Regions from separate parts of the Selenomonas sputigena ATCC 35185 genome, predicted to be linked through region 2. Evidence: riboswitches for the same ligand, from Rfam matches in the RefSeq annotation. Region 2 holds a riboswitch; each other region holds the start of a gene.
What was found. Region 2 has a riboswitch for cobalamin ahead of SELSP_RS06980 (ABC transporter substrate-binding protein). Riboswitches for the same ligand answer to the same signal wherever they lie in the genome.
Positions count from the first base shown of each region.

Region 1 (9,549 bases), 780 kb from region 2:
TTTTCTGCACCGTGCCTTCGTCGGGCAGCTCTGAACCTGCGATGATGCGAAAGAGCGTCGATTTTCCCGAGCCGCTTGCGCCGACGATGCCGCAGACTTCGCCGGGCGCGAGGCGAAGCGATACGCCGCGCAAGACTTCTTGCCTGCCGCGCGGCGTATCGAAGGACTTCTTTACGTCCGTGACCTCAAGGAGCGCGCGCATATCTTCGTGCACGGCGGGCATTTCGCCTTTCCTCTTTTCTGCCGTCATGACTTCACCTCCAAGATCGCCGCCAAGAGTTCCTTCGTGTAGGCTTCCTGCGGCGCTTCCATGACTTCCTGTGTCGGGCCGGTTTCTACGACGCGCCCGTCCTTCAAGATCAGCAGGCGGTCGCCGAGGTAGGCGCCCGCGCGGATGTTGTGCGTGACGAAGATGAGAGCCGCGCCGCGCGACTGGTGGAGCTTCATGCGGTCGAGGAATTCGAGCGAAGCGATGGGGTCGAGCGCACTCGTCGGCTCGTCGAGCAGGAGAAGCTTCGGCGAGAGCGTGAGCGTGATCGCCGTCGCCGTGCGCTGGCGCTCGCCGCCCGACAGTTGGAACGGGTAGGCGCTGAGCACGCGCTTCGGCTCGCTGAAGCCGACGGCTCTGAGGCGGTCTTCCATCAGGGCCGGCCACTCCTTCTTGAGAACGCCGTGTGTACGCAGAAAGTCCTCGTATTGGCGGCGCACGCGCAGGTTTTGGTTCAGGTAGTTGCCGGGATTCTGGAAGACCATGGCGAAGTCGCGCCCTGCCAGTTCCTTTTGCAGCGCGGCATTCTTCAAAAGCGGTGTGCCGTGGTAGAGGATGTCGCCCGCGATCGCCTTGCCCTCGTGCGGCAGAAGCCCGAGGATGGCGCGCAGGAGCGTCGATTTGCCCGAGCCGCTTGCACCGATGATGGAAAGCGCCTCGCCTGCCTCCAATGCGAGCGACACGTCGTCGAGGACGCGCTTTTTCGCCACATCAATGGAAAGATGATCGACGGCGAGGAAGGGCAGATGCGGCGAGGATTTCGCGCTGTGCGCGGCTATGTTCTTTTCGCTCATGATTTCTCCCCCCTCCTTTCCCAGCGCGGCTCGAAGATGTCGCGCAGTTCGTCGCCCATGAGGCTGAAGAGGATGACCGTGATGAAGATGGCAAGTCCGGGGAACATCAAGAGCCACGGCGCCGTCTGCATGTAGTCCTTCGATCCCATGAGGAGCATGCCCCATTCGGGCGTCGGCGGCTGGATGCCGATGCCGATGAGCGACAGTCCCGCGACGACGAGCACGATGTCGCTCAAGTGCTGGAAGAAGAAGACGAACATCTGCGGCACGACGTTCGGCAGCACATAGCGAAAGAGCCGCCGCGAAAACGGGATGCCCGACGCGTCAGCGTAGCGCACGTAAGGCTTCTCGCGCTCCGTGCGAACGATCGTGCGCACGATGCGTGCATACTCCGCCCACGTCGTGATGAAGACGGCGAGGATGACGTTGCCGACGTTCGGCCCCAGGAAGCCGAGGAGCGCGACGAGGAAGACGCGGCTCGGAAAGGCGAGGAAGAAGTCGACGATTCCCGTCGAGATGAGCTGCATGCGGCCGCGCGTCAGAGCCATCGCCGCGCCGACGCCGATGCCGAAGACGGCAGAGAGGATGCCGCTCACAAGGGACGCCGAAAGGCTCGCCTGACCGCCGACGAGGACGCGCGAGAGAAGGTCGCGCCCGAGCTGATCCGTACCGAGGATGTGCTCTGCCGACGGCGGCAGGAGGCGTGCGCCCATGTCGTTCGTATAGGCGTCGTAGGGAAGGAAGGGCGGCACGGCGAACATCGCGGCGATCCACAGGAGAAGGAGCGCTGCGAGCACGCAGAAGAGCGGGTCGCGCCTCATGCGCGAGAAGAAGAGTCCCATGTCAGCCCACCTCCTGTTCGCGCACCTTGGGATTGAGCCACAGGCAGAGGATGTCCGCCGCGAGGTTGACGAGGATGAAGATGCCCGCGCCCCAGAGGACGTAGGCCTGCATGAGCGTGAAGTCGTTGTTCTTTATGGCCTCGACCATCAGAAATCCCATGCCGCGCCAGCCGAAGATCGCCTCGATGACGACCGTACCGCCCAAGAGGCTGCCAAAGGACAGGCCGAACATCGTGATGATGTTCGGCAGCGCGTTCGGCATGATGTAGCGCCAGAGGATGCGCGAATCGGAAAGCCCGAGGGCGCGCGCGCCCGTCACATAGTCCTTTTGATGCTCTTCGAGGAGCGCACCGCGCAGGCGGCGCACATACAGCCCCATGTAGTAGAAGGAGAGTACGAGAGACGGCAGAATCAGCCCCGTGAGTCCCGTCGTATGGATTGGTATCAGGGACAGCTTGACCGAGAAGATGTAGATGAAGATCAAAGACAGCCAGATCGTTGGTATCGTGATACCAAAGAACGAGCCGAAGCGAATGATGAGATCGAGCGGCCGCGCATAGAAGCGAAATGCGAGAACTGCGAGCGGCACGGAGATGAGGATTGAAAGCCCCATCGCCGAAATCGCCAGAAGAATCGTGTTTGGTATCGCGTCCTTTAAGAGTGTCGCCACGGGCATGGAGAAGAGTAGCGAGTAGCCGAGATCGCCCGTGAGGAGGTCGCGCAGCCATACGAAATACTGCACCCAGATCGGCTCGTCGAGTCCGTAGCGCACGCGCACCTCCGCGATCAGCTCGGGCGTCGGGATGATTCCCGAGCGAATCATGTAGAGCTTCACGGGATCGGAGTCCGACGTGTGCATGAGGATGAAGGTGATGACCGAGAGCAAAAAGAGGATGACGAGCATCATCAAGAGACGACGCAGGAGGATTTGTGCCATAGATCTTTCCTTTCTGTTCGATTGCGCTGCCTTACGGCCGCTTGGCGAAAAGCCATGCAGCAAGGCTTACGGCGAGGACAAGAAGCCAGGCAAGGGCGCCGCCCGTGTTGCCGAGGAAGGTGTCCGAGAGCGGTGCCGTCATGCCGATGAGGGAAAGCCCCGCGAGGAGCGCCGGCAGTTTCCAAACGGACGCCATGAGGGAGCGGCCTCTTCCGTCGGCAAAGACGGGACGGCGCTCCTTCTGCCTGTGGCAGCGACGCCACCAGCCGAGGAAGCCCGTGACAATGACGGTGATTGTCAAAATGTCGAGCAGCGCCCAAAAGAGCTTCAAGAGAATCGTCGAATGGTTGTGGATGTGAAGGTCGAGCAGCGAGGCGCAGACGGCCAAGTAGCGCGGCAGCGGCTCTGTGAAGTGCAGGAGCTCGCCGTCTGCCGTGCGGGAAAAGAGCACCTTCTGCCCCATGAACATCGCGGGGTGTGCCACATCCGTCAGGTAGAGCGTCGCGGGGAGCTTGCCCGTCGCGGCCTCCATGCTCAGGACGTCCTGCCCGGGGAAGGCTTCTTTCGCATAGGCGAGCATATCCTCGTAGCGGACACTTGCAGCATCCCCCTGCGGCGCGTGGGCGTCGACATCCGCGAGGTAAGCGCCGTAGCCCACGGAGAAGATGACGATGGCGACGCCGCTCAAGGTCAGAAGCCCCGCCCAGACCGCCGTGACGACGCCGAGGAAGTTGTGCCAGTCGAAGGAACTGCCCGCCGAGACGCCGCCGCGCGTGCCGCCGAAAAGACGGCGGCGCATGAACGTCGGGTAGAGCAGCAGTCCGCCGAGAATGGAGAGGAAGCTGAGGAAACACATAATGCCGAGGAAGATCATACCGCCCTGCCCCATGGCGAGCCGCAGGTGCAGGATGTGCAGCGTGTGCATGAGGCTCGCGACGGCAGGCGACTTCACCGCGCCGCTGCGCCACGGAACGGCCTGTTCCGTCATGGGCGAATAGGCGATCTGCGTGCCGCCCATGCTCATGCGCCCCGTGCGCCCGTGGCTGTCCTTGGCGGCGATTCGGTAGAGCAGAAGACCGTGCTCGGGCATGGCGGAGATGGCCTGCACCTTCTTGTCGGGATTCTCTTCCAGAACCTTGTCGAGTCCGGCGGAAGTTCCCTGCCAGAGCGCATGGTAGGAGGAGGATTCCGCATGGGGCAGAGGCTCGACACGGTTCCATTGCGTGATCTCCTCCTTGAAGAGAAGAGGCAGCCCCGTGAGGCAAAGCAGGAGGAAAAATGCTGCACAGATAGCGCTGATCCAGCGGTGCAGACGATAGAGGAGTAACATGAAAAAGAGTCCTTTCTTGCAAAGTGGTCCTGCGTCGGCTGGCCTCATGTGGGCTCGGGCTGAAATACCATAGAAGGAAAGCCCTGTCTTTCACGGGCTTCCCTCCCAGTTGAGAATCCGTTTGCCGCAGTTCACCAAAGCCCCAAGACTTTCCACCAAGCTGCGCCGATCGTCAGGTAAATCAGTGTCGTTATGGTCGTCATGATGAAGCCGTTCTTCCACCATTCGCCCTGCGAGACGTAGTCACCGCCAAAGTAGATGGGGGCGCAGCCGTTGCCGTAGTGCGTGAGGGAAATCGGTACATCGGCGAAAATGCCGAAGACGATGGCGACCAGGAGCGGCGGTGCGCCGACGGTGACGCTGACAGCGATGAACGCCGCATAGAGCGCACTGATGCGCGCCGTGACGCTGGCAAACGCATAGTGGATGTAAGTGTAGAAGAGCAGGATGATGAGGCAGGAGATGACCCAGTCAAAACCGAGCGAGGAAATCGCCGCGCCGGCGCCGTTGGCAATCCAAGTGATGATGCCGGATTTTGCGAGGGCCGAGGCGAGCGTCATTAAGGAACCCATCCAGAACATCGCATCCCACGCGCCCTTTTCCTTGATGACATCCTGCCAGTTGATGATGTCGAGCATGAGCATGAGGCAGACCGCGCCCATGGCGACGGGCGTCGCGTCGATGCCCGTGAGTCCCGAGCTTGCCCAGAGCGCGAGGGAGACGACGAAGATGACCGACAGTCCTTTCTCGGCAAGGCTCATTGGTCCCATCTCGGACAATTCGCGCTGCGCCAGTCCCTTAGCGTCGGGAATGTGCACGAGTTCGGGTGGAGAGAGCTTCATCATGACATAGGGAACGAGCAGGAGCGCGATGAGTCCCGGCACGATGGCAGCGCTCGCCCAGCCCATCCATGTGACCTGGACGCCCAGCGTCTTTTCGGCGAGCGCCACGCAGAGCGGGTTGCCTGCCATCGAGGTCACGAACATCGTGCAGGTCACGGCGTCCGTATGGTAGCCTACCTGCATGAGATAAGTGCCGATGCGCCGCGCACTCTCGCCGGGCTTCGAGCCGAGAGCTTCTGCCAAGGAGCGCACGATCGGATAGAGGATGCCGCCGCCGCGTGCCGTGGCCGAGGGTGTCGCGGGCGAAATCACAAGTTCGCTCAGAGCGATGGCGTAGCCGAGCGACAGCGCACTCTTACCGATCGCCTCGATGATGCGGAAGGCGATGCGCTTGCCGAGTCCGCTCTTGATAAAGCCGCGCGAATAGAGGAAGGCGCAGACGATCAGCCAGATCGTGCTGTTGCCGTAGCCCGCAAGGGCGTCCGAGGTCTTCAAAAGCCCCGCCCAGACGGAAAAGGAAATCGCGATGAAAGCCACCGCGCCGATGGGCAGCGGATGCAGGATAAAGCCGAGCACCGTCGCGACAAAGACCGCGAGCAAATGCCAGGCGAGCGGCGTGACGCCGTCAGGAATCGGCAGGAACCACAGGACGATTCCGACGCCGATCGTGAGGAGAGCGTTTCTTCTGTTAGCGTTCATGTTTTCACCCCATCTGAAGATATGAGTTCTCAGCCGCAGTCCCCATTTGCTGAAAGCATTTTTCTGCGGCATCTGTGGAAGCGATGGACGCACAAGGCATACGGCTGGACGTTTGCGAAGAGCAACACGCTTTGTGTCCTCTCGTTCGCAAAATAAATGCAGCCTCTTTTCCTGCAAAGGAAAGAGAGGCTGCAAAATATCCTTGCCTTGCCGCGTATCGTGCTGTATATGCGCACGAAACCATCGCTGGAACAGCATCCAAAAGACGCGAACCAATCGCAAGGCGCAGATCCCCTCCCCATCGCTCGCAGGTCAGACGGTGATCGTCGATCAGGCAGTTCTCCTGGCTCCAGTTCATCGCTCCTCTGCGCCTTCCCGGGTTTCCCCAGTGACGTTTCTTGCAGATTCGCTCGCTGTTACAGTGGCGGGACCGCGCCGGCTCTTCCGGCTTCTCTATTGAGTCTTGCGACACCTGATCCGTCAATATGCTGTTTGTCGTGATGATGGCTTCCAAGAGGAAGAATATCATTGCTTTCGGTTATTGTCAAGAGATGGCGGCAGGCGTATCACAGTCATCGTCGGATTCCATCTTTTCACGCCGAAACTGTTTTGGAGTGCAAAATGGTCATTGTTTATATGCCATCGTAGATGGACGAAGGGATTATCTGAACTTGATCTGACGCATCGCCGGTCAGCCGTTCTCGCTGCCCGAGGGAAGATAGCTCTTCAATACTGCTGCATCTCATTCAAAAGTGCGAGCTTCATCTCGTAGTAGGCGGGGCTCATGTCGAGGTAGTGCGTGTGCGGGTTTTCGAAGCGCTGCTCCTCCTGCCAGATCTCGCGGTCGAGCTGCGCCTTGACGTAGGCGCGGATCTCTTCGAGCGGGGGCTGCTTCGACACGAATTTGCCGTTCTTGATGACATCTTCCTGCAGCTCGCGCGCCGTGCAGTTCGTGAAGAAGCGGTGCTTCCACGGCTTCTTGGGGTCGATGTAGCGATAGGGCTTCGTCATGTCGGGCGTTTCGTCGGCGAGCGTCAGGAGGTCGGCGATGGCGTGGCCTTCGGCGTCGTAGATGCGGTAGACCTTTTTCCTGCCGGGGTTCGTGATCTTCTCGACCGTTTCGGAGACTTTGATTTTCGCGAGAATCTCGCCGTCCTTTTCGACGGCGGCGAGCTTGTAGACCGCGCCGAAGACCGGCTCGCTCTTCGACGTGATCAGGCGTTCGCCCACGCCGAAGCCGTCGATCTTGCCGCCCTGCGCGTTGAGGATCGAGGAGATCGTATACTCGTCGAGGCTGTTCGAGGCGATGATCTTGCAGTCGGAAAGCCCCGCCGCGTCGAGCATGGTGCGCACGCGCTTGGAGAGGTAGGCGAGGTCGCCCGAGTCGATGCGCACGCCCTTGAGCCTTTTGCCCAGCGGATCGAGCACGTCCTTGGCGGCGCGAATGGCGTTCGGAATGCCCGAGTGTATGACGTCGTAGGTATCGACGAGGAAGACGGCATTGTCGGGGTACGTCTCGGCATACTTCTTGAATGCCGTGTATTCGTCGTCATAGTACATGACCCAGCTGTGCGCCATCGTGCCGCTGACGGGGATGCCGAAGAGCTGACCCGCGAGCACCGTCGCCGTCGAGGCCGCGCCGCCGATGTAGGCGGCGCGTGCGCCGTAGACGGCGGCGTCGACGTTGTGTGCGCGGCGTGCGCCGAAGTCGGAAACGATGCGCCCGCCTGCCGCTCGCACGATGCGGCGCGTCTTCGTCGCGATGAGCGACTGGTGGTTGATCTCGGCGAGGAGCGCCGTCTCGACGAGCTGCGCGTCGATGATGGGCGCGGTCACGGTGAGGATCGGCTCTTCGGGGTACATGATCGTGCCCTCGCGAAACGCGCGGATGTCGCCTGTGAAGCGGTAGTGCGCGAGGTAGTCGAGGAAGTCCTCGTCGAAGAGCGAGAGCGAGCGCAGATACTCGATGTCATCCGGCGAGAAGTGCATCGCCTCGATGTACTCGACGATCTGCTCAAGCCCCGCGAAGATGGAAAAGCCGCCGCCGTCGGGGTGGCGGCGGAAGAAGACGTCGAAGGAGGCGCGTGCTTTTCTAGCCTCCTCGCCCTCGCGGAAATAGCCGTAGGCCATCGTCAGCTCATAGAGATCCATCATCATCGTGATGTTGCGCGATTCAAACTGTGCCATCGAGATCGTCCTTTCTGGCGGCCGCCGCAAAAGCGGCAATCGGTCGTCCCCCGTCAATGGAAAATGTATGTTCGTCTGCTTCCTTGGGCAAAAATCCCTGCGTCTTGTTATCGTCAAAGAGGCTAGGCTTCTTAAAAGCGCAGCGCTACTCCTCGTCTTCAAGGAACTTGCCGAGCACGTAGAACGTGCCGTGTCCCTTGGCGTAGATCTTGCCGTCCTCGTCCTTGATCTCGCTCTCCAAGGTCATCGCGTGCTTGCCGTCGTGCAGACAGACGCCCGTCGCGATGATCGTCTTGGCGAGCGGCACGGCATGCATGAAGTCCATCGAGAGCGACATCGTCACGACCTTCTTGTTTCGCGCGAGCGCGGCCGCGCCCATCGCCGTGTCGGCGAGCGTCATCAGAACGCCGCCGTGCACGATGTTGTAGAGGTTCGTATGCTCGGGCTCGATCGTCAGACGAAGCTCGACTGCGCCGTCCGGCTTCGGCACGACGGCGGCATGCAGGTATTCGATGAACGGATTGAGATGGTAGAAGCGGATGATTTCCTGCTGTCTTTGGGTCAAAGGGAAGTCCATGGGATACCTCCTTATTCTTGCGAATGTTCCTGCGGCATTCTCCTGTGCAGGCGCTCTTTCGGCGCAGGCCGCGTCACGAGGAACGCCGTCGCATACGCCGTGATGGGAATGGCGAAGAGCAATCCGATGCTGCCGATGAGCGAGCGCACGATCTCGGTTGCGATCATGTCGAGGTTCGCGACGTGCACGAAGGAGAGGTTTGGCTGCGAGAAGAGCAGCAGCATTAAAGGCAGTGCGCCGCCGATATAGGCGAGCACGAGCGTGTTCGCCATCGTGCCCATGACGTCGCGGCCGACGGCGAGTCCCGAAGCGACGAGCACGGTGAACGATGTCTTGGGCGCGAGGTTTTTCATCTCGCACTGCGCGGACGCGATGGAAACGGCGACGTCCATGACCGCGCCGAGTGCGCCGAGGACGATGCCCGAAAAGAGCAGTTCGCGAAAATCGACATCCTTCAGATACAATACCTTGAGCATGCCTGCGTGCTCCTCGGCAATTCCCGTCAGGTAGGTGAAGTGGATGGCGAGGAGAGCGAGCAGGCCTGCGACGAAGATGCCGCCGATCGTGCCGACGATCGCGCCCGCCGACTTCATATTGCAGCCGTTGACGACGAGCTGGGTGCTGAGCGTGATGAGAGAGCCAATGAGGAACGTCCACAAGAGGATGTGCGTCGGCGAGAAGAGGATCAGCGATATGAGCCCCTTGGCGATGAGGAAGACGGCGAAGAGCAGCACGAGAAGAGCCTTGAGCCCCGTTATGCCGCCGAAGAGGATGAGGACGAGCGCGAAGCCGAAGAGCAGCCACAGCACGCCGGGCAGACGGTCGTAGTCGACGATGGCATAGGAGCCGTGTTCCTCGCGCACGAGGATATTCTCGCCCTCCTTCGGATGGATGTCAAAGGCCGGATTGTTGAGCGTGCGGTGGACGATGCGCGCCTCCTCGCCCTCGTTGGGTCCGGATTCGAGACGGATCGTCACATAATATTTCTCGCTGCCCGGCGCGAACTTCTCCATATCGTTCGCGCTCTCCTCGACGGCGAGAATCTGTGCCTTGCACGTCGGCGGATCGTCCCC
Region 1 is NC_015437.1:2,310,777-2,320,325, reverse strand. It holds gene SELSP_RS10615 (ABC transporter ATP-binding protein) at 1-250, opposite strand, end outside; gene SELSP_RS10610 (ATP-binding cassette domain-containing protein) at 247-1,062, opposite strand; gene SELSP_RS10605 (ABC transporter permease) at 1,059-1,904, opposite strand; gene SELSP_RS10600 (ABC transporter permease) at 1,906-2,841, opposite strand; gene SELSP_RS10595 (PepSY-associated TM helix domain-containing protein) at 2,873-4,171, opposite strand; gene SELSP_RS10590 (DASS family sodium-coupled anion symporter) at 4,303-5,712, opposite strand; cobalamin riboswitch at 6,029-6,203, opposite strand; gene SELSP_RS10585 (nicotinate phosphoribosyltransferase) at 6,439-7,899, opposite strand; gene SELSP_RS10580 (PaaI family thioesterase) at 8,045-8,476, opposite strand; gene SELSP_RS10575 (YibE/F family protein) at 8,488-9,549, opposite strand, start outside.
Region 1: another riboswitch for cobalamin. It lies ahead of SELSP_RS10590 (DASS family sodium-coupled anion symporter); the one in region 2 lies ahead of SELSP_RS06980 (ABC transporter substrate-binding protein).

Region 2 (9,549 bases):
GAGCCTCATCGCGCCGCCCCCTCATTGGAAGAAAGCGCATCCTTCGCACCCTCGACAAGTGAGAAGCACTGCTCCATATCCGTCACAATGCTCTCAATGCGCTGCGTGAAGTACGCGTGCACGGAGAGTGCGATGATGGCGACACAAAGCCCCATGGCAGTCGCGATCAAAGCCTCGCCGACGCCGCCCGTGATCGCCGTCGCCTGTCCCGACTGAAGGTTGAACACGGAAAATGCCGAGATCATGCCGCTGATCGTGCCGAGAAGTCCCAGAAGCGGCGCCATCGTCACGATGACGCTCAAATAATAGAGACGCTTCCTAAGCTTCGACAGCACGATGCCCGACTGAATCTCCATGTAGGAGGAGACGCGAGACGAATCCTTCTTTACGAGCTTCATCGCCCCGAAAAGAATGTTGGCAAGCGCCCCGCGATGATCTTCGGCAAGTTTCCTCGCCCCCGCAAAATCATCGTTCGCCATGCACTGATAAAACTCCCGCGTAAAGGCGCGTCCTGTGTCCATGCGCGAAAAGTACATCGCACGCTCGATGCCGATCGTCACGACGAAGATCGAGCAAAGGAGCAGTACATACATGATGGAGCCGCCCTTGTGGAAAAACTCTATGCCTGTCATAATTGCGTCCATGAAAAAATCCTCCTGAAATTACATAAAAGTACTCTTCTATTCCACCGCCGAGAGATGCTCTTCACGCCCTTGGGCGAAGGCGTCTCCGTATGCGCAATAGGCGATTTCCTGCACGCCGAGCACGAAGTCCTGCGAACAGTTGTAGATGTAGGCTTCCGTCGGTTCTTCGAGGCGATGCTCGCGGATGGCCTTGACCGTTTGCAGGGATGGGTCGTCGAAGTATTCCTTGCGGAACTTGTCGACGTCGAATTTCCCATGGTCATTGTACGTCGGTACGAAGAGGATGTCTGGATTGATCTCGACGAGCTGCTCCTTCGTCATGACTTGCCCGTCGCGGATGCCGAGCGCCGACCTGCCGTTCTTCACGCCCGCATAACGGCAGGCGTCGTCAAAGCTGGAGCCGATGCCGCCATAACCCGACATCAAGGAAATCAAGACGACGGTCTTGCGCTCGCTCTCGGGGATGGCGCTGACCTTCTTCTCTATGCCTTTGAGATGCTCGTCCATCATCGCAAGGAGCTTCTCCCCGCGCTCGGACACGCCTGCCGCCTGTGCGAGAAGCACGATCGTCTCCTTGATCTCGGCGAGATTCCTCGCGCCCTTGCAGACGACGACGGTAAGCCCCGCTTCACGAAGCGACGGCACGATGGCGAGATCCCCCCAGTCAGGCACGATGACGAGATCGGGCGAGAGTGCGACGAGTTCTTCCACTGTCGGATTGCCGACGCGCTTTTCCACCTTCTTCGCAAGCTCCACAACATTCGAACTTACGGGGTCATCGAGGAGGCCGTTTACCGCCGCCATATCCTCGGGCGGCACGAGACCGAGCATGACCTCGTCCGTGCTCATCGAAAGCGTGACGATGCGATGCGGCTTTGCCGGCACGGTGACGACCGTCCCTTGGCTGTCCGTGACCGTATAGCTTCCCGCACCGCCTTGCGCCGCCTCCGGCGCTGTACGGCACGCCGTCAGCAGCAGGCAAACGACGACTATGACTAGGACAAAGAAACTTTTCTTCAAACCCTTTCCTCCTCCCACCGCCTGTGACAGAGCTTCGATAGCGGTGAAATCCAACTTTCTGCGAGGAAAATCATCCATAAAAAAGAGCCTTCCTCCCTCGAAGAGAAAAGCTCCCTCCTGCAGCGGCACGAAGGCGCACACAGGCACAGAAGAATCCCCTTCCCATCGATCGCAGGTCAAACGGTGATTGTCAAGCAGGCAGTTCTCCTGGCTCGGTTCATCGCTCGGCTGCGCCTTCCCAGGACAACGCCCCAGTGACATCCTTGCAGCTTCGCTCCCCTCACAGTGGCGGGACCGCTCCGGCATATCCGGATTTTCTTTTAAACCCTTGCGGGTACCTGCTCCACAGCGGAGATTTTCCGCTGTCCTTCATGAAATTATGAATACACTGATTCACCGCCTATGCTACCGCAAAACTTATGGCTTGTCAATGCACTTCGGCGAGAACGACAAGGGGCTGCCTTTTGGCAGCCCCTTCGCTTCGTCTCTTATGAAAGCTATCCTCAGCCCAACGACTGCAGAAGCATCGCTGCACTCGCTCCGCTCGCAGCACCAGTTCGACCGTTCAACTCAGCTTCTTTCACGCCCCCAATGTGCTCTGTCCTCGTGCTGATGACCGTTGAATCCTTCTCGGCAGTCGTTGCCTTCGTCTTGTTCTCCGAAATGATTTCCGTCCCACGATAGACGGTGACGAGCACGGAACCGTCTGCCATCACCTTCGTCACGGTCGTCGTTTCTTCCTCGTTCTTATCGCCAGAATTTTCGCCGCGAGGCGCACCGCCGCCCGTTTCCATCTGCCGCAGGATGGCGGAAAAAGCATCCTGTGCCGCCTCGGACTTCTTCTTGTGCACCGCGCCTACAGCAGATGCGAGGCCATGTCCGCCAAGTTTCTCGATCATGTTCATAGAAAACACCTCCAATTTCTATGTCGAAAGAATCGGAGAATTCCTTAAGGCGCTTCCTTTTCGGGAATCTTCCCATGAATATTGGATGTGTGCTATAATATAGACGGTGCTACTACAACGGTGGCGGTCGATTCTTAGCCCTCCTTGGCGGTCAACGTCAGCCAATCATGCGGCGCGCTTTGCGCTTGCATTCTTGGGACGTTTTCGCATACGAGCCGTTTGCCAATCAGCCGCGCCCTTTGGACTTGCTTCTTGGACGGCTCAGCAGGGCGCTGCTTATAACCCTGTACGATTTTTTATCGTTGGTGTTTCTCGTTACGATTTGCATCGTAGCGTTAAAAGCGTAAGAATCCCCGCCTGCTCCGACAAAAGTTAGGCGGGGATTCTCAATCCTTTAAAACTGTCTCGGGCTGACCGTTACCAGTAGCACCCTTTCTACGCTTATTATACGACGTAAAGGCAGATTCGTCAAATTCCACTGCAAAGGAGTCCTGCTCATGCCCGCTTCTCCCTTCACCTGCGTCGGCTTTCCTCCGAGCATCGACGCAAACTGCACGCATATCATTCTCGGCTCGATGCCGGGCGCGGCGTCGCTCAGGGCGCAGCAATACTACGCCTACCCGCAGAATCGCTTCTGGCGGCTCATGGCGTATCTGTTGGAGGGCGGTGAGCCGCCGCAGGACTATGCGGCACGGCTTCAGATGCTGCTCCGCCACCATATCGCGCTTTGGGACTCCATCGCCTCGTGCGAGCGCGAAGGCAGCTTGGACTCAGCGATTCGCGCGGCAAAGCCCAACGACTTCACCGCGCTCCTCGCGCATTATCCGCGCCTCTCCACCTTCTGCCTGAACGGCGGCAAATCGGCCGATACTTTTCGCCGTGCCAACAAGCCACTTCTAAAACGCGACGATCTCACCTTTCATGCACTGCCCTCGACGAGCGCCGCCAACGCGCGCTGGCGCTTCGACGATCTCGCAAAAGTATGGAAAAAGGCGCTCCCCCTCGAAGAGTAAGGGGAGCGCCTTTTCTTCTCGATGAGCAGGCGGCGCACAGCGTCCACAAAACGAATGTTGTGCGTACAGCTTACGCTTCGATATAAAGCGCCTGCACCATGATGTCGACCTCGCGCACGAAAAGCCCCGTCATGTATTCGACCTTCGTTCTCACACGCTGCTGTGTCTCCTTGATGAGTGTAGGAATATGGCTGCCGTAGGTCAGCACGACAGAACAGGAAATCTCAAGGCCGCGATCCTCGTCGCCCTTCCAGACGTGGCGCACGCGCACAGAACCGACCTTCGAAATGTATTCCTTCTCACGTACGATGCGCACGACCATCTCGCGGATTGCCAGATCGTCGATAATGAGCTTGCCATAATAGCTGAATACCGGGCGCACGATGGACTTCTCGCCGAGTTTGCGGCGGCGCGTGCGGTTGCGGCGGAAAAAGGACTGGATGGGATCGATGAGAAAGCCCGAAGCATGAGGCTTCAGCTCGATCGTCGGAACGGGTATGATGTGCTTGCCCTGCTTCAGTCGGCTGTCCCGCGCTTTCTGCATCTCACGCTGCGTCGCGATGTCTTCGATGTGGATGATCTGTTCGATCGTCGGCAGCTTCAGTATGCGCGCGATCTTGTAGACCATGTTCTCGGAAGTCCCGAGAACGAGGATGCGATGCGGCCTGCACTCGGCGATAGCAGAGCGCACTTCTTCCGCATGTCCGGGAAGCGTGAAGATGGCACGGCGCACCGCCATGATTTTGCTCTTCTCCATCTTGGCGGAAGAGCCGGCGACAATCTTGCCGTCCTTGATCAGGATGCCATCATCAATGATAGCGTCCGCCTGATGCTGATGCGCCACGAGCAAGGCGCGGTGGCTCTTGCCTGTGCCGCTCGGGCCTACGAATGCTATGACGTCCATATCTTTCTCTCCTGCTTCTTTAAGAAACTAAAGCGAGGGAATTTCCTGCGAAATCCTTACAAAAAGGAAACTCGACCTCTCTAAAGGTTCATTCTCGGCTTATACAGCTTCTCCGCGAACGAATCCTCCACCGTGAAGATGCCGAGTTCCTGCGGATAGCGCGAAGCAAAGCCGTGGAAGTCCGAGCCGCCCGTCACGAGCAGATGACGGCGCTCTGCCATACCGAGATAGCGCTGCGTATCGACCGTATCGTGCTGCGGATAAAACGCCTCGATGCCCTCGATGCCGAGGTCGAGCACATGCTCTACGAGCGCGTCGTCGCCGACAAGTTTCGGATGAGCGAGGACGGGCGTACCGCCCGCATTCTTGATCAGCGCGACGATTTCTTCCGGCTCTAAGCGATAGTGTGAGACATAAGCGGGACGACCTTTGGAAAGCACGGCGTCAAACGCCTCGCGCACGCTGGAAAAACAGCCCTTGAGCACGAGCGCCCGTCCGATGTGCGAGCGGCTGATGGATTTGCTCGTGCCTGCTACCTTCAGCACATCCGTTTCCGTAATGCCGTAGCCAAGCTCCTGCAGCTTCTCCACCATCTCAGCGAAGCGACTCCAACGCGCCTCTCCCACATCGTTCAGACGGTCGAGGAGATCGCGGCGATAGATGTCGACATTGTAGCCGAGGATATGGATTTCCCGTTTTTCATGATGGGCGCTGAACTCAATGCCCGGTATGATGCCGATGCCCTTCGCAGGCAAAAGCCCTTCCTCATAAAGATGCGTGACGCCGTCCACGGTATCATGATCCGTGATTGCGATGTAGCGAAGCCCCGCTTCCTTCGCCGCCGCCACAAGTTCCTCGGGCGTCATCTTTCCGTCGGAATATGACGTATGCGTATGCAGATCGCTGGACACTGGAACCTCACTCCCTTGCTGAACCCATGCAAAGCCCTCAACGCGGCTCCACGATGAGCTTGATCGCCGTGCGCTCCTCGCCGTCGATCTCGATATCGGCGAAAGCAGGAACACAGACGAGATCGATGCCGTGCGGCGCGACAAAGCCGCGCGCGATGGCGATTGCCTTGACGGCCTGATTCAGGGCGCCTGCACCGACCGCCTGCATCTCGGCCGCGCCTGATTCCCGAATGACTCCGGCCAAAGCCCCCGCGACAGCGTTCGGATTCGACCTCGCTGAAACCTTCAAGACTTCCATGATCGCCTTCCCTCCCAAAATCCCTGCAGCGTCTTTCTGCCGATTCAGATTTTTCATTCATTATCAGAAGAACCGTACAACTTATCTCTCCATGTATTCTATACAAAAAAGAAAAATCCTGCTGACAAGGAAGCACGGATAAATTCAGCCGCCCATCTTCATTTTATCCGCACTTTTCTAGCCCTTCTTCATGATGCGCTCGATGGATAGCGTCCGATTCGTCGCATCGTCCACCTCGACGATCACGGCACTGTAGACGACAGGACCTTCCGCCACCTCAAAGCGCACGGGGCGGCACGTCGTAAACTTCTCCAGCACGCGGTCGACGCGCACGCCGAGCACCGAGTCCCACGGCCCCGTCATGCCGAGATCCGTGATATAGGCGGTACCACCCGGCAGAAGGCGCTCATCCGCCGTCTGCACATGCGTATGCGTGCCGACGACGGCATTGACGCGTCCGTCGAGATACCAGCCCATCGCAGCCTTCTCCGAAGTCGCCTCCGCATGGAAATCGAGAAAGATGACGTCCGCCTCGTCACGAATCTCGCGCAGGATTCCCTCGATCTTTTGAAACGGACAATCCATGTCGGGCATGAAGACGCGGCCGGACATATTGATGACGGCGATGTTCTTCGCGCGATGGGGATAGATGCAATAGCCTTTCCCCGGCGCTCCGTCTGGGTAATTGGCGGGGCGGATGAGAAAAGGCTCGTCGTCGATGAACTCCAAAACGTCCTTCTTGTCCCAGACATGATTGCCCGACGTCACGACGTCGGCGCCCCCATGGTAGAGCGCATCGAGCGACTTGCGCGTAAACCCCTTGCCCCCCGCAGAATTTTCCCCGTTGACGATGACGATGTCCACCGCCTTTTCCTTGCGGATTCCCGGTGTGAAGCGACTGAACGCCTCCCTGCCCGCTCTGCCGCAAACATCTCCAACCAGCATGACTCTCAAAACATAACCACCTCTCGTGCGCCCGAGGTCTTCCCCACGGGCACGAATCTTGTGGACACGTTCTCGTACTCACGCGCCTTCAACAAACGACAAGCGGCACTCCTGCCGCTTGCGTCATATTTTCTTTTTGCCGGACGGCTTACTTATTGAACACCATAACGCGGCCTTCCTCGCGGATGCCGATCATGCGGTCAGACATGCGACTGCCCTTGAGGCTGCCGATGATATGGTCGATCGCCTCCTCGCGCAGGAAGTTGTCCTCCTCGTAGCCGTCGCGCGTCTCATCGGAAACGAGTGCGTCGCCGAAGCGTTCGTACATGAGGTCTGCCAGAAGGGCGATCTCGCCACGGGAAAGCGTGCGGACATCGCGCAGGACACGAAAGAACGCCGTATTCCCCTGCCCTTCGAGGGAAAAATCAATCTCCCCCGGAATCAACCCTTCAAGGTCGTGGTATGTGAGAATACTTTCCTCAAGAAACGCCGCCGTCTCCTCGAATTCCTGCCGCGGAGGAACCTTCGTCAGGGTGAAGGAGAAGTACAGAGCCTCCTTTTCCGGTTCATAGCTCACCATGCCGATCTCCGGATAACAGACGAGAATGGACACCAACAGATTGATCCCATCCTTGTTCGGCTTCTTCGCACTTGTCATGAATCTGCCCAAAGCAAACACCTCGTTTCCCTAATCACAGCCAGAATACTCGCGGTACGCCTTGCGCCGCGCTTTCTAAAAACCAAGGGTGCTGAGAAGCATCCTCCCAACACCCCTATTATACAACTATTTGGCGTAATCAACAACGCGCGTTTCGCGAATGATCGTCGCCTTGATCTGACCCGGATATTCAAGCTCCGACTCGATCTTCTTCACGATGTCGTGCGCGAGCGCTACCGATGCCGTATCGTCGACCTTCTCGGGCTTGACCATCACGCGCACTTCACGCCCCGCCTGGATGGCGAAGCAACTGTCGACGCCATCGAACGACTCGGCGATCTCTTCGAGACGTGTCAGACGCTTCAGATACGCTTCCAGACTCTCGCGGCGCGCGCCCGGCCTTGCCGCCGACACGGCGTCCGCCGCCGCGACAAGCACGGCTTCGACCGTCGTCGGCTCCACATCGCCGTGATGCGCATGGATGGCGTTGATCACGTCCTTGTGCTCGCGGTACTTCTTCGCAAGATCGGCGCCGATCGTCACATGCGATCCCTCGACCTCGTGATCAACCGCCTTTCCCACATCGTGCAGCAAACCGCTGCGCTTTGCGAGCATCACGTCAGCGCCGATCTCCGATGCCATGACGCCAGCGAGATGAGCGACCTCGATCGAGTGGTTGAGCACGTTCTGTCCGTAGCTCGTGCGATAGCGCAGACGTCCGAGGAGCTTCACAAGCTCGGGATGAAGCCCGTGTACGCCCGTTTCAAACGTCGCCTGCTCGCCCGCTTCCTTGATGCGTTGGTCAACCTCACGCTTTGCCTTCTCGACCATCTCCTCGATGCGCGCCGGATGGATGCGCCCATCTGTCACGAGCTTCTCCAGTGCGATGCGAGCCACTTCGCGACGCACCGGGTCGAAACCCGAAAGGATGACAGCCTCGGGCGTATCGTCGATGATAAAGTCGATTCCTGTCAGCGTCTCAAGCGTGCGGATGTTGCGCCCCTCGCGTCCGATGATGCGACCTTTCATCTCATCGTTCGGCAACGAGACCACGGAAACCGTCGTCTCCGCCACCTGATCGGCAGCACAGCGCTGGATGGCAAGTGAAACGATGTCGCGCGCACGCTTGTCCGCCTCATCCTTCGCCTGCTGCTCGTAATCCTTGATCATCAGAGCCTTCTCGTGCTTGAGCTCTTCTTCCGCCTCCGTCAGGAGCATCGTGCGCGCTTCCTCCGCCGTCAGGCTCGAAATGCGCTCCAGCTCTTCCTTCTGCTTGTCGCGAAGCTCATTGATGGACGCGCGCGTGCGGTCGATCTTCGCTTCCTTGCTCAAGAGGACTTCTTCCTTCTTCTCCAAGGAATCGAGCTTGCGGTCGAGATTCTCTTCCTTCTGCACAATGCGGCGTTCCTGCCGCTGCAGCTCACTGCGCCGATCCTTTGTATCGCGATCAAGCTCCTGGCGGAGCCGATGAATATCCTCCTTCGCCTCAAGCAAAGCCTCTTTCTTCTTGGACTCGCCCTTGGCCTCCGCCTCGGCAACGATCCGCCTCGCCTCATCTTCGGCAGAGCCGATCTGCGCCTCCGCAGCTCTCTTGCGCAGCAGATAACCGCCGCCCACGCCGGCGACCAACGAGAGGATGACCGCCAAAACTATCTCAATGATAACTAACACCTCCTAGGTCGTTCAGGATTCGCCAAGACTCTTCTTTGACTCTTCCTTCTATGATATGTTTTTCGTATGTGGCTAAAAACTATACTTTCCTATTGTATGCTGTTTCCCATGTCCTGTCAAGAATATCCTCCAAAGTCCTAGGTTCAACGCTGTCATCAGAGAAAAATCCCACAAATCCGGCAGGAAAATCCCTCTTTTTGACGCGATACACTCCCTAAGAATCCATATCCAGACCTTCATTCTGACTGCCCATGCGGTAGCCGCGAAGATCGAGCGTCACATAGGTGAAGCCTGCCGACCGTACAGCATCTTCCACCTCTTCCCGATGCCGCCAGAAAACATCGAACTCGGCCGGCTCGATCTCGATGCGTGCGAGTCTGTCGTGGCAGCGCACGCGAAGTTGACCATGAATGTAACGGCGCAGGGCATTTTCTGCGACTTCCACCGCACGAAGGCGCTCTCTCGTCAACTCGACACCATACTCGACGCGCGAGGCGAGACAAGCGGCACTGGGCTTCGACCACACGGGGACGCCCCACGCTTTCGCCGCTTCGCGTATGTCGCACTTCGTCCACCGCGC
Region 2 is NC_015437.1:1,534,048-1,543,596, forward strand. It holds gene SELSP_RS06970 (ExbD/TolR family protein) at 1-9, opposite strand, end outside; gene SELSP_RS06975 (MotA/TolQ/ExbB proton channel family protein) at 6-644, opposite strand; gene SELSP_RS06980 (ABC transporter substrate-binding protein) at 681-1,664, opposite strand; cobalamin riboswitch at 1,845-2,021, opposite strand; gene SELSP_RS06985 (hypothetical protein) at 2,168-2,569, opposite strand; gene SELSP_RS06990 (DNA-deoxyinosine glycosylase) at 3,067-3,582, shown strand; gene SELSP_RS06995 (Asp23/Gls24 family envelope stress response protein) at 3,653-4,486, opposite strand; gene SELSP_RS07000 (PHP domain-containing protein) at 4,567-5,397, opposite strand; gene SELSP_RS07005 (stage V sporulation protein S) at 5,435-5,695, opposite strand; gene SELSP_RS07010 (TIGR00282 family metallophosphoesterase) at 5,873-6,649, opposite strand; gene SELSP_RS07015 (hypothetical protein) at 6,789-7,319, opposite strand; gene rny (ribonuclease Y) at 7,425-8,969, opposite strand; gene larE (ATP-dependent sacrificial sulfur transferase LarE) at 9,184-9,549, opposite strand, start outside.

Region 3 (9,549 bases), 850 kb from region 2:
GCGGTAGCGGCGCGTCAAGGCCTTGATGAATTCGTGCTTCAACAGGAACTGATTGACGAAGCTGCTCGTGCGCAGCACGACGTTGAACTCGATGGCGGAGTCGCCGAAGGTGTGGAAGCGCACGACGGGATCGCTCTCAACATCATGATCGAAGGCTTCCATGACCTCGTTCGCCACCTCAAGGGTCACGCGCTCCACCTCGTCGAGATCGCTCGCGTAGCTGACGCCGACGGGGATGGCGACGGAGATTTCCTGCGCGGGCATGTTGTAGTTCGTGAGAATGGACGATGCGAGCTTCTGGTTCGGCACGATGATCGTATTGCCGCTCAGGGTCTGCACCGTCGTGAAGCGGAAGTTGATGTCGGCGACCTTGCCCTCCTCCGTCGGCGAGATGCTCACATAGTCGCCGATGCGGATCTGGCGCGAGAGAATGAGCTGCAGCCCCGAGAAGATGTTCGACAGCGTCTCCTGCATACCGAGGGCGAGAGCCGCGCCGCCGACGCCCATCGCCGTGAGGATCGGCGCGACGGAGATGCCCGCGTACTGCAGGACGATGAGCACGCCCATGGCATAGATGACGCCGGAAAGGATGGAGGACAGGAGCGTCGTCTTCGGTAGCGCCGCGCCGCTCGTGCGCGTCTTCATCTCGATGAAGCCCGTGATCGTGCGCGCAGCGACGCGCGTCAGCGTGAAGACGATGATGCCGAAGAGGATGTAGGAAAGGAACTGCGCGATCGTCGGGAAGAAGTCGATGGTCTTGATCGACCAGTAGACGCCGACGCCCATGCACCACGAGACGGGCACGCCGCGCAGCGCATGGATGAAGATCGACCACGCCGTGTCCTCGCCGACCGTGACCCTCTCGTGAATCTGCCGGTCGATGAGCTTGTTGAGGAATATGCCGACCGTCAGCGCCGCGAGCATGATGCACGCAGGCATGAGCAGGAAATCCGTCATCTCATGCCATGTCAGCTCCTGAAGTTTCATAAAAAAGGACAAAATCTCTCCTCCTCTAACATGTGGATAAGTCGGGCAGGAAAAGCTCCTGCATGGCAAGCCATGCCGGGTTCATCCCCAAAATTCTGTGGATAACTGTGGGAAACACATGTTTTTCTTGTGGATAATATCCGCCGGACTGTCTTTTTGTGCTGCAACGCGCCTCAGCCCATATTGGCAAAGCGCTCGACCGCCTTGGTGAATTTCTCGACGGTCTTTTCTGCGTCGCCATGAGCGATGCCGTCCTTGACGCAGTGCTGAATGTGGCCTTCGAGCACGATCTGACCGCACTTGTGCAGCGCGGACTTCGCCGCATTGATCTGCGAGAGAAGATCCTCACACGGAATATCCTCCTCAACCATGCGGTCGATAGCCTCGACCTGTCCGCGAATTTTCCTGAGCCTGCGGTGCAGGTTCGTCATATCCATGCATTGACGCATCGTATCCCTCCTCAGTCCTTGTAGCCCGTCGTGCGATCGACGAGGTTTTCAAGCGGCATGCCCTGTAGAAAAGCAGCGAGATTGCGCGCGGCAATCTGAACGATCTTATCCTGCGTCGCGCTCAGGTGGTCGTCGCCCGAAATGTGCGGCGTGATGTAGACGTTTGGCGTATGCCAAAGCGCGTGATCGGCAGGCAGAGGCTCGGGGTCTGTGACGTCGAGCGCCGCACCGGCGAGGCGGCCTTCTGTCATTGTCTCGATGAGGTCTTCGGTAACGACGGCATTGCCGCGCCCGATGTTCAGAAAGTAGGCCCCCTTCTTCATCATGGCAAAGCGCTTCCTGTCGAAGATTCCCTTCGTCGCCGCCGTCCCCGGCAAGACCGATACGACAATGTCAGCGCGCGCAAGCAGAGAATTGAGATCATCCATCGTGCCCATCTCGTCGATGCCGACGGGCTTCGCCCCCTCGCGGCGGCGCACGCCGATGACGTAAGCGCCGAGCGCCTTGACACGGCGTGCGAAAGCGCGTCCGATGTCGCCCGCACCGAGAATTAGGACAGTGGCATCCTCGATCGAGGTGACGCGTCCTTCATCGCGCCATATTCCTTTCTTCTGGTTGTCGTAGTAGGGATAGAGCTTCTTCATCATTGCGAGGAGCTGCGCGAGCAGATGCTCGGAAAGCGCAAGGCCATAGGCTCCTGTCGCATTCGTCAGAAGGACGCCGTCCTTGAGCACGCCTTCCTTGCAGTAGATGTCTGCTCCCGCCGTATTGAGCTGCAGCCAGCGCAGTTTCTTCGCAGCAGGCAGAAGCTCCGTCGGCACGTTGCCGATGATGGCGTCAACATTAGCGATGTCTTCTTCTCGCACCTTGTCGGCAGGAACAAAATGAAGTTCCGCATTCGCCGCATTTCTTTGCAGCTGTTCTTTATGATGATCGTTTACTCCCATAGCAATCAGAATCTTCATAGCCGCCTCCTTTGTCGCAGTTCAACAATCTTTCCTCCATTATACCATGGGATGCAACCTATAGCAGCAAAAGGGACGCTCCGCCGCTCTTTGCGGCGGAACGTCCCTTTTCTTACATCTTTCGCACGAAGAGCGCACGCAGCGCATTCAAGACGGCGAGCACCATGACGCCGACGTCGGCGAAGATGGCAAACCACATGTTGGCAATGCCGACGGCGCCGAGCACGAGGCACAGGAGCTTTATACCGATGGCGAAGACGATGTTCTGATGCACGATCGCCATGCACTTTCTCGCGATGCGGATCGCCTTCGGCAGCTTCAGCGGATCGTCGTCCATCAGCACGACATCGGCGGCTTCGATGGCGGCGTCGGAACCCATCGCGCCCATGGCAATGCCGATGTCCGCGCGGCTGAGGACGGGCGCGTCGTTGATGCCGTCGCCGACGAAGGCGAGCTTCTTCGCCGTTTTCCCCGCGAGCAGGCGCTCGACCTCCTGCACCTTGTCGGCAGGCAGAAGCTCGCTCTTGACCTCGTCTATGCCGAGTTCCGCCGCGACCTTCTCAGCGGCGGCATGCGCGTCACCCGTGAGCATGACGGCGCGCTTCACGCCCGCTTCATGCAGACTTTTGATCGCCGCCTCCGACGTCGGTTTGAGCGCATCGGAAATGACGATGTGTCCGGCGTACTTGCCTGCGACCGCCATCTGCACGATTGTGCCCGGATGGTGACACGGTCGGTACTCGATGCCGAGACGCTCCATGAGCTTGCCATTGCCGGCGGCCACTTCGATACCGTCGACCTTCGCCGTCACGCCGAGACCGCCGATTTCCTCGATGTCTGTGACACGCGAGCGGTCGAGCTCCTTGCCGTAAGCCTGCTGCAGACTGCGGCTGATGGGATGCGACGAGGCGCTCTCAGCGAGCGCGGCAAGTTCCAGGAGTTTTTTGTCATCCATCGTGCCGTGATGCACGGCGCTGACCTCGAAGACGCCGCGCGTCAAGGTGCCCGTCTTGTCGAAGACGACGGTGTCGACCTCGGCGAGCATTTCGAGGTAGTTCGCGCCCTTGACGAGCACGCCCTCGCGGCTCGCACCGCCGATGCCCGCGAAGAAGCTCAAGGGAACGCTGACGACGAGTGCGCATGGGCAGCTCATGACGAGGAAGATCAGGGCGCGGTAAATCCATGTACCCCAGTCGGGCGCGGCATCGAGCGCGGCGAGGCGCACGACGGGCGGCACGATGGCGAGGAGGATGGCGGCCGCGACGACGATCGGCGTATAGACGCGCGCGAAACGTGCGATGAACGTCTCCGAGCGCGACTTGCGCGCGCTGGCATCCTCGACAAGTTCCAAAATCTTCGAGGCGGTCGATTCGTCGAACTCCTTCGTCGTACGAATCTTCAAGACGCCCGTGAGATTGATGCAGCCGCTGAAGACGGCGTGCCCCTTCTCCACGTCGCGCGGCAGGCTCTCGCCCGTCAGTGCGCTCGTATTGAGCGTCGATGCGCCATCCGTGATGATGCCGTCGATGGGGATCTTCTCGCCCGGCTGCACGACGATCTCCGTGCCGATTTCGATTTCGTCGGGGTCACGACGTATAAGCTTTCCATCCTCTTCCACATTCGCGTAGTCGGGGCGGATGTCCATGAGCTCGCCAATGTTTCTGCGACTTCTTCCGACGGCATAGCTTTGAAACCATTCGCCGACCTGGTAGAAGAGCATGACGGCGATGCCTTCCACATAGTCGCCATCCTCGTAGAGAGCAAGCCCCATCGCGCCGATGGTCGCGATCGACATCAGGAGATTTTCGTCGAGCGGACGACGATTCCATACGCCCTTCGCTGCCTTGATGATGATGTCATAGCCGACGATGAGGTACGGCACGACGTAGAGGAAGAAGCGCGGCAGACCCGCCACGGGCAGCTGGCTCAAGACGATCATCAAGGCGGCCGCCAGAAGGATGCGGATGAGATTTCTTTTTTGTTTCTTGTTCACGAAAATACCTGCTTTCTGGCGACGTGATGTTGAATCCTACTCTGGGCGGTCAACGTCAACCAATCACGCTTCGCTTGCAGCTCGCGTTCTTGGGACGTTTTCGCATTCGAGCCATTTCCCAATCGTCTGCGTCCTTCGGACTTGCCTCTTGGACGGCTCAGAATTCAATATTGCAGTCGCTTTCGATCTTGCGGCAGGCCTCTAAGACGCGCGGCATGACTTCAGCCGGCTCGCTGCCGTCGGCGAATTCGACCTTCATCTTCAGCGCCATGAAGTTCACCGTCGCGTCCTTTACGCCCTCGATCTTCTTCGTTGCGTCTTCCATCATCTGAGCGCAGTTCGCGCACTCGACTTCGATCTTGTAGCTCTTTTTCATGGGAGTTCCTCCTTATTGATTAAGTAGTTGTTTAATCGTTATGACCATTATAACGAGGTCGAGAAAGCTTGTCAAGTGTTTTTAAGAAAAAAAATTGGCACAGGCGCACATATTCTGTTCCAAAGGAAAACGGCAGCTCCGCCGCATGGACGAAGCTGCCATTTTCCTTCTACCGCTTGCCGCGCCGCCACAGCACGAAAGCGCCGACAAAGAGCGTGAGCCAAGCGGCCGATCCCACGATATTGCCCGCGAGCGTATCGCCAAGCGGCGCCGTCATACCGACGAGGGAGAGCGCGACGAAGAGCGCAGGCGCCTTCCACTGCACAGCCTTCGCCGCCGCATGGGGCGCGAACACGGGCGGTCTCTCCTTTTTGCGGCGGCTTCTCTGCAGCCAGCCGCAAAAGCCCGTGACGATGACGGCGGCGCAAAGCAGATCGAGAACCGCCCAGACGATCTTTAGGAACATCGTCGAATGATTGTGCAGGTGCAGATCGCGCACGGCATCACAAAAGACGAGCCAACGCGGCAAGGGCTTCGTGAAGTTCTCGATCTCGCCGCCCGCCGTGCGCAGCAGATAGACGTCCTGCCCGCGAAACATCTGCGGTCTCTCGGCATCCGCCAGAGTCAATGCGGCGGGTGTCGATCCTTCGGCAGCGTCGAGGTAGAGAATCTCCTGGGCGGGAAAATGCTCCTCTGCATAAGCAATCATCTCGGCGAAGGTTATGGCGGGCGGTGCACTTTCCCTCTGCGGCACACTTGTCATCACATCCTCCGCATAGCTGCTGTAGCCGAGTATGCCGAAGACGATGGCGATCCCGCTCAAGGTCAGAAGCGATGCCCAGACTGCCGTGAGGATACCGAGGAAGATGTGCCAGTCGAAAAAACTGCCCGCTGACGTGCCGCCTCGCATACCGCCGAAAAGCCGCCGCTTCATGAAGGACGGATAGAGAAGCACCCCGCCCAAGATCGAGAGGAAACTCAAGAAGCACATGACACCGAGGAAGATCATGCCGCCCTGCCCCATGGCGAGGCGCAGATGCAGGTGATGCATCCAGCCCATAAATGCAGCGAGCGCGGGCGATTTGACGCCGCCGCTCCGCCAAGGCACAAGCGCGTCCTGCTGCGGCGCGTAGGCGAGCGCAGATACGCCATATCCGCCGCCGGTGTGCGAGAACCGATAGACGAGAAGCCCGCGCTCGGGATAGGCGGAAATCGACTGCACCCTGCGCCCGGGATTCTCGCGCTCAATCCGCTCCAAGCCCTTTGCCGCTTCCGCCCAAAGCACACGAGAGGATGTCTCGCCGAAGGCAGGCCGTTTTTCAAGCGCATTCCAGCGCGCGATATCACCGTTAAAGAGCAGCGGCAGCCCCGTCAAGACGAGCAGCAGGAAGAAAACGGCACATACGGTGCTGATCCAGCGATGCAGACGATAGATGAGTCTCATGGAGCGGTCCTTTCGTGGTGCAGATATGATAAGCCCTGCCGAATTCATCCGCGCTTCTCTAGAAGGAGTACATCGCACCGAGAGAATAAGTTCTATCGCTCGCTGCTTCATTCGCGTAGAAGTGCCGATTGAAGAGGTTATCGATGCCGAACTGCATTCTGAAGCTGTCGTCGAACTTATACGTCAAGCAGAGATTCGTAGTGAAGAAGCTGTCCTCCGAGCCGTATTCACCGGTAATCGTATCAACGTCCTGCCTTGCGGCCACATACCTTGCATCAAGGACGCCGCCGAACTTCCCGCACGTATAGTCGATACCGAAGCCTGCCATGTGCTTCGGCAAATCCCAATCTCGGTACGTATCGCCGCCGCTCGTATATTCGCCTGATTCAAAGGTGTAGTTCAGATATACCCGCCAATCGCGGCTCAGACGATGCTTGACGTCGAACTCTATCCCCTTGATCATCGCTTCATTCATGTTGTAATAGGCTCTGATACCGTTGCGCGTAGCGATGGCAATCTTATCCTTCGTATCCACGCGGAAGAACGTCAAACCATATGAGGTGTTCTTGTTGATCTTCTGTTTCATTCCCAGTTCGTACGTCGTAGATTTTTCCGGCGTCAGATCAGGATTGGCCTTGATGGAACGCGGGTCGTCTCCCGCACGGCGATAAAGACGATAAATCGACGGCGGATTGAATGATTTGCCAAAGCTGGCATAAATCATCGTGTCCTTTTGCGGCTCATAGGTCACAGCGAATTTTGGACTCCAGGCATTGAAGGCCGTGTCTTCATAATCTTTGCGTACATCATCGATGTAGGAATAGCCATCCTTCTTATCGAAGCGGTCATAACGCAGACCGACCTGCAGCCGCCAACGCGGATCAAGTTCTAACTCATCCTGCACGAAAAGAGCTGTGGAGATGATGGAGCCACCGCTCTGTGCGTATGGATCGCCATATTCTGAACTCCAATCCTTCCAATGATGAAGATCAACGGCACGATAGCGCATCTTGTCTTTCATCCATGCAAAGCCTGCAAGCAGCGTATGATTCTTAATCGTCCATTTCTTTTGCGCTTCTATATTGTAGTTCTTCGTAGGATATTCCGCTCGGTTTCCCAATCCCGTCCAATCGATGCTTGTAGCGCGCCGCGAGGCACCGGAATAACCATCCTTCGTGGTGTCGCTATAGCCGATGTTCGCCGTGAAAGAGTTTTTCTTATCCTCATAGCGCAATTTGTGGACGTCTTGCTCGCGCTTTCCCATATAGCCGAGAAAATCCCCTGGCGAGACGCTGATATAATTGCCATTCGGCAAGAGTACCGTCCCAGAAAATGTAGGATTTCCGCTCGCATCACGCAAATAAGTGATGGGGTCATGGTAAGAATACTTATAAGAATTGTGCATATAGGTGTAGCTGAACGAACGGTTGGCATCAAAGTCGTAATTCATGTCAAAGAAGACATTTTCACTTGATTTTTTTCTTGCACCACGGCTGCCTACGATATATTCACCATCAGAAAGCTTCGGAAATACGCCCGTCGCATCCGGAGTAACGCCTGTATCATACCACTCGTCCGTCGTGGCATAGTGCCCAACCCAGCCATCCGATGTACGTTTTTCGTAACCGAGACGGAAGTCGAGCTTACCGTCGCCGCCCGTGACCTGCATGCCGCGCTGCCATGTGTTGTTGCTGCCGTGAGAGACTTCAATCTTGCCATGAAGGAGCTGCTGCTCGGGATTCTCCGGCTTTTTCGGTTTCTTCGTAATGATGTTGATGACACCGGCGACAGCATGACCGCCGTAGAGCGAGGAACTAGCTCCGCGCACGATCTCGATGCGCTCGATGTCACTGAGCGGGATGGAATCCCAATTGACGCCGCCGTCAAAGGCCGTGTTGAGCTGCTGTCCATTGTACATGACAAGGATGTTCGGGCCACTAAATCCACGCAACTCCAAGCCATCCTTCACTTCTGCCGTCGGCGCAACATAGATGCCTGCCTCCCTCGCAAGCGCTTCGCGCAAACTGAAGACATGCCTCTTTTCAAGTTCTTTCGCTGTGATGACGGTGACGTTGGCGGGAACTTTGTTGACAGGTTCCGCGACTCTCGTCGCCGTGACGGTCGTCTCTCCGAGGTCATGCCCCTCCGCCGCGGACGAAGTTTCCGTGGACACCGTCGTCGAATCAACTGCTGTGTTCGTCGTCTCAGCACTTTTTTCCGCCGCATACACTTGGGTTGTTCCCATAACGGAACAGATGACGGCAAGCGTCAGGCATTTCTTTTTCCATGGATTCATTTTGCAGAACTCCCTTTCCTCATCTAGTAAACTACACGCACAATTTCCAAAAATAAAACACAACCCCTCCTTTCGTGCGCGAAAAAGGAGGGGCTGTGCAAAAACTTCCGTCAATGGCTGTACGCTGTGCCTCGGTCTAGCAAAAGGCATGGGCTTGCTGCCGCCAAAATCTCCTCCCCATCGCTCGCAGGTTCAAACGGTGATTGTTGATCAGGCAGTTCTCCTGGCTCCAGTTCATCGCACGGCTGCACCTTCCCAAGTTTCCTCAGTGGCATTTTGCAGCGTGCTCCCTGTTACAGTGGCGTGACCGCGCCGGCTTCAACCGACTTCCCTATTAAGTCTTGCGACACCTGACCCAAATATAGAATTTTTATTTCTTCATAACAATCCTTCCGCCAAAGAATATCATGCATCACAGGCATTGTCAATACCAAACTAAACAAATGCTGCTCCAAAACCCGTAACAAATATGACGACAAGCGCAATCCCTATCTGCTATAATGACTGCAATGAGAAACGCATTCAGATTTGGAACAGGAGAGATCGATATGAAAAAGGAATTGGACTTCAATAAAACGGTGGCGGAACTTGTCGAGGAATTTCCGGAATTTCAGCAGGCCATGGCGGAGATCGGCTTCAAGGAAATCACGAATCCGATGGTCTTGAACGTCATGGGCCGCGTCATGACCGTGCCCAAGGGAGTGGCGATCAAAGGAATGAAGCTGGAAGACGTCGTGCGCGAGCTGGAGGCACGCGGTTTCACGATCAAACAGGACGAAGCTGCTGCGGCGCACGCGTGCGGCTCTTGCGGTACGCACGAGCCGCATCCCCATGTGCACGGCGAAGACGGCTGCGGCTGCACCCATGCGGCTGCGGCGACAGGCGCGACGGACGGAGAGGCGACGGGACGCGCGGCTGTGCTCAAGGGCTTCTTAGAGCGCCTTTCGGCGGGCGAGTCGCTGGAGACGGTACGCAAAGATTTCATCAAGGACTTCGCGAGCGTTTCAGCCGAGGAGATTTCCGCCGCCGAGCAGCAGCT
Region 3 is NC_015437.1:2,386,111-2,395,659, forward strand. It holds gene SELSP_RS10905 (mechanosensitive ion channel family protein) at 1-999, opposite strand, end outside; gene SELSP_RS10910 (metal-sensing transcriptional repressor) at 1,161-1,436, opposite strand; gene SELSP_RS10915 (D-2-hydroxyacid dehydrogenase) at 1,448-2,401, opposite strand; gene SELSP_RS10920 (heavy metal translocating P-type ATPase) at 2,514-4,394, opposite strand; gene SELSP_RS10925 (cation transporter) at 4,552-4,770, opposite strand; gene SELSP_RS10930 (PepSY-associated TM helix domain-containing protein) at 4,940-6,214, opposite strand; gene SELSP_RS10935 (TonB-dependent receptor) at 6,273-8,510, opposite strand; cobalamin riboswitch at 8,707-8,879, opposite strand; gene SELSP_RS10940 (DUF438 domain-containing protein) at 9,059-9,549, shown strand, end outside.
Region 3: another riboswitch for cobalamin. It lies ahead of SELSP_RS10935 (TonB-dependent receptor); the one in region 2 lies ahead of SELSP_RS06980 (ABC transporter substrate-binding protein).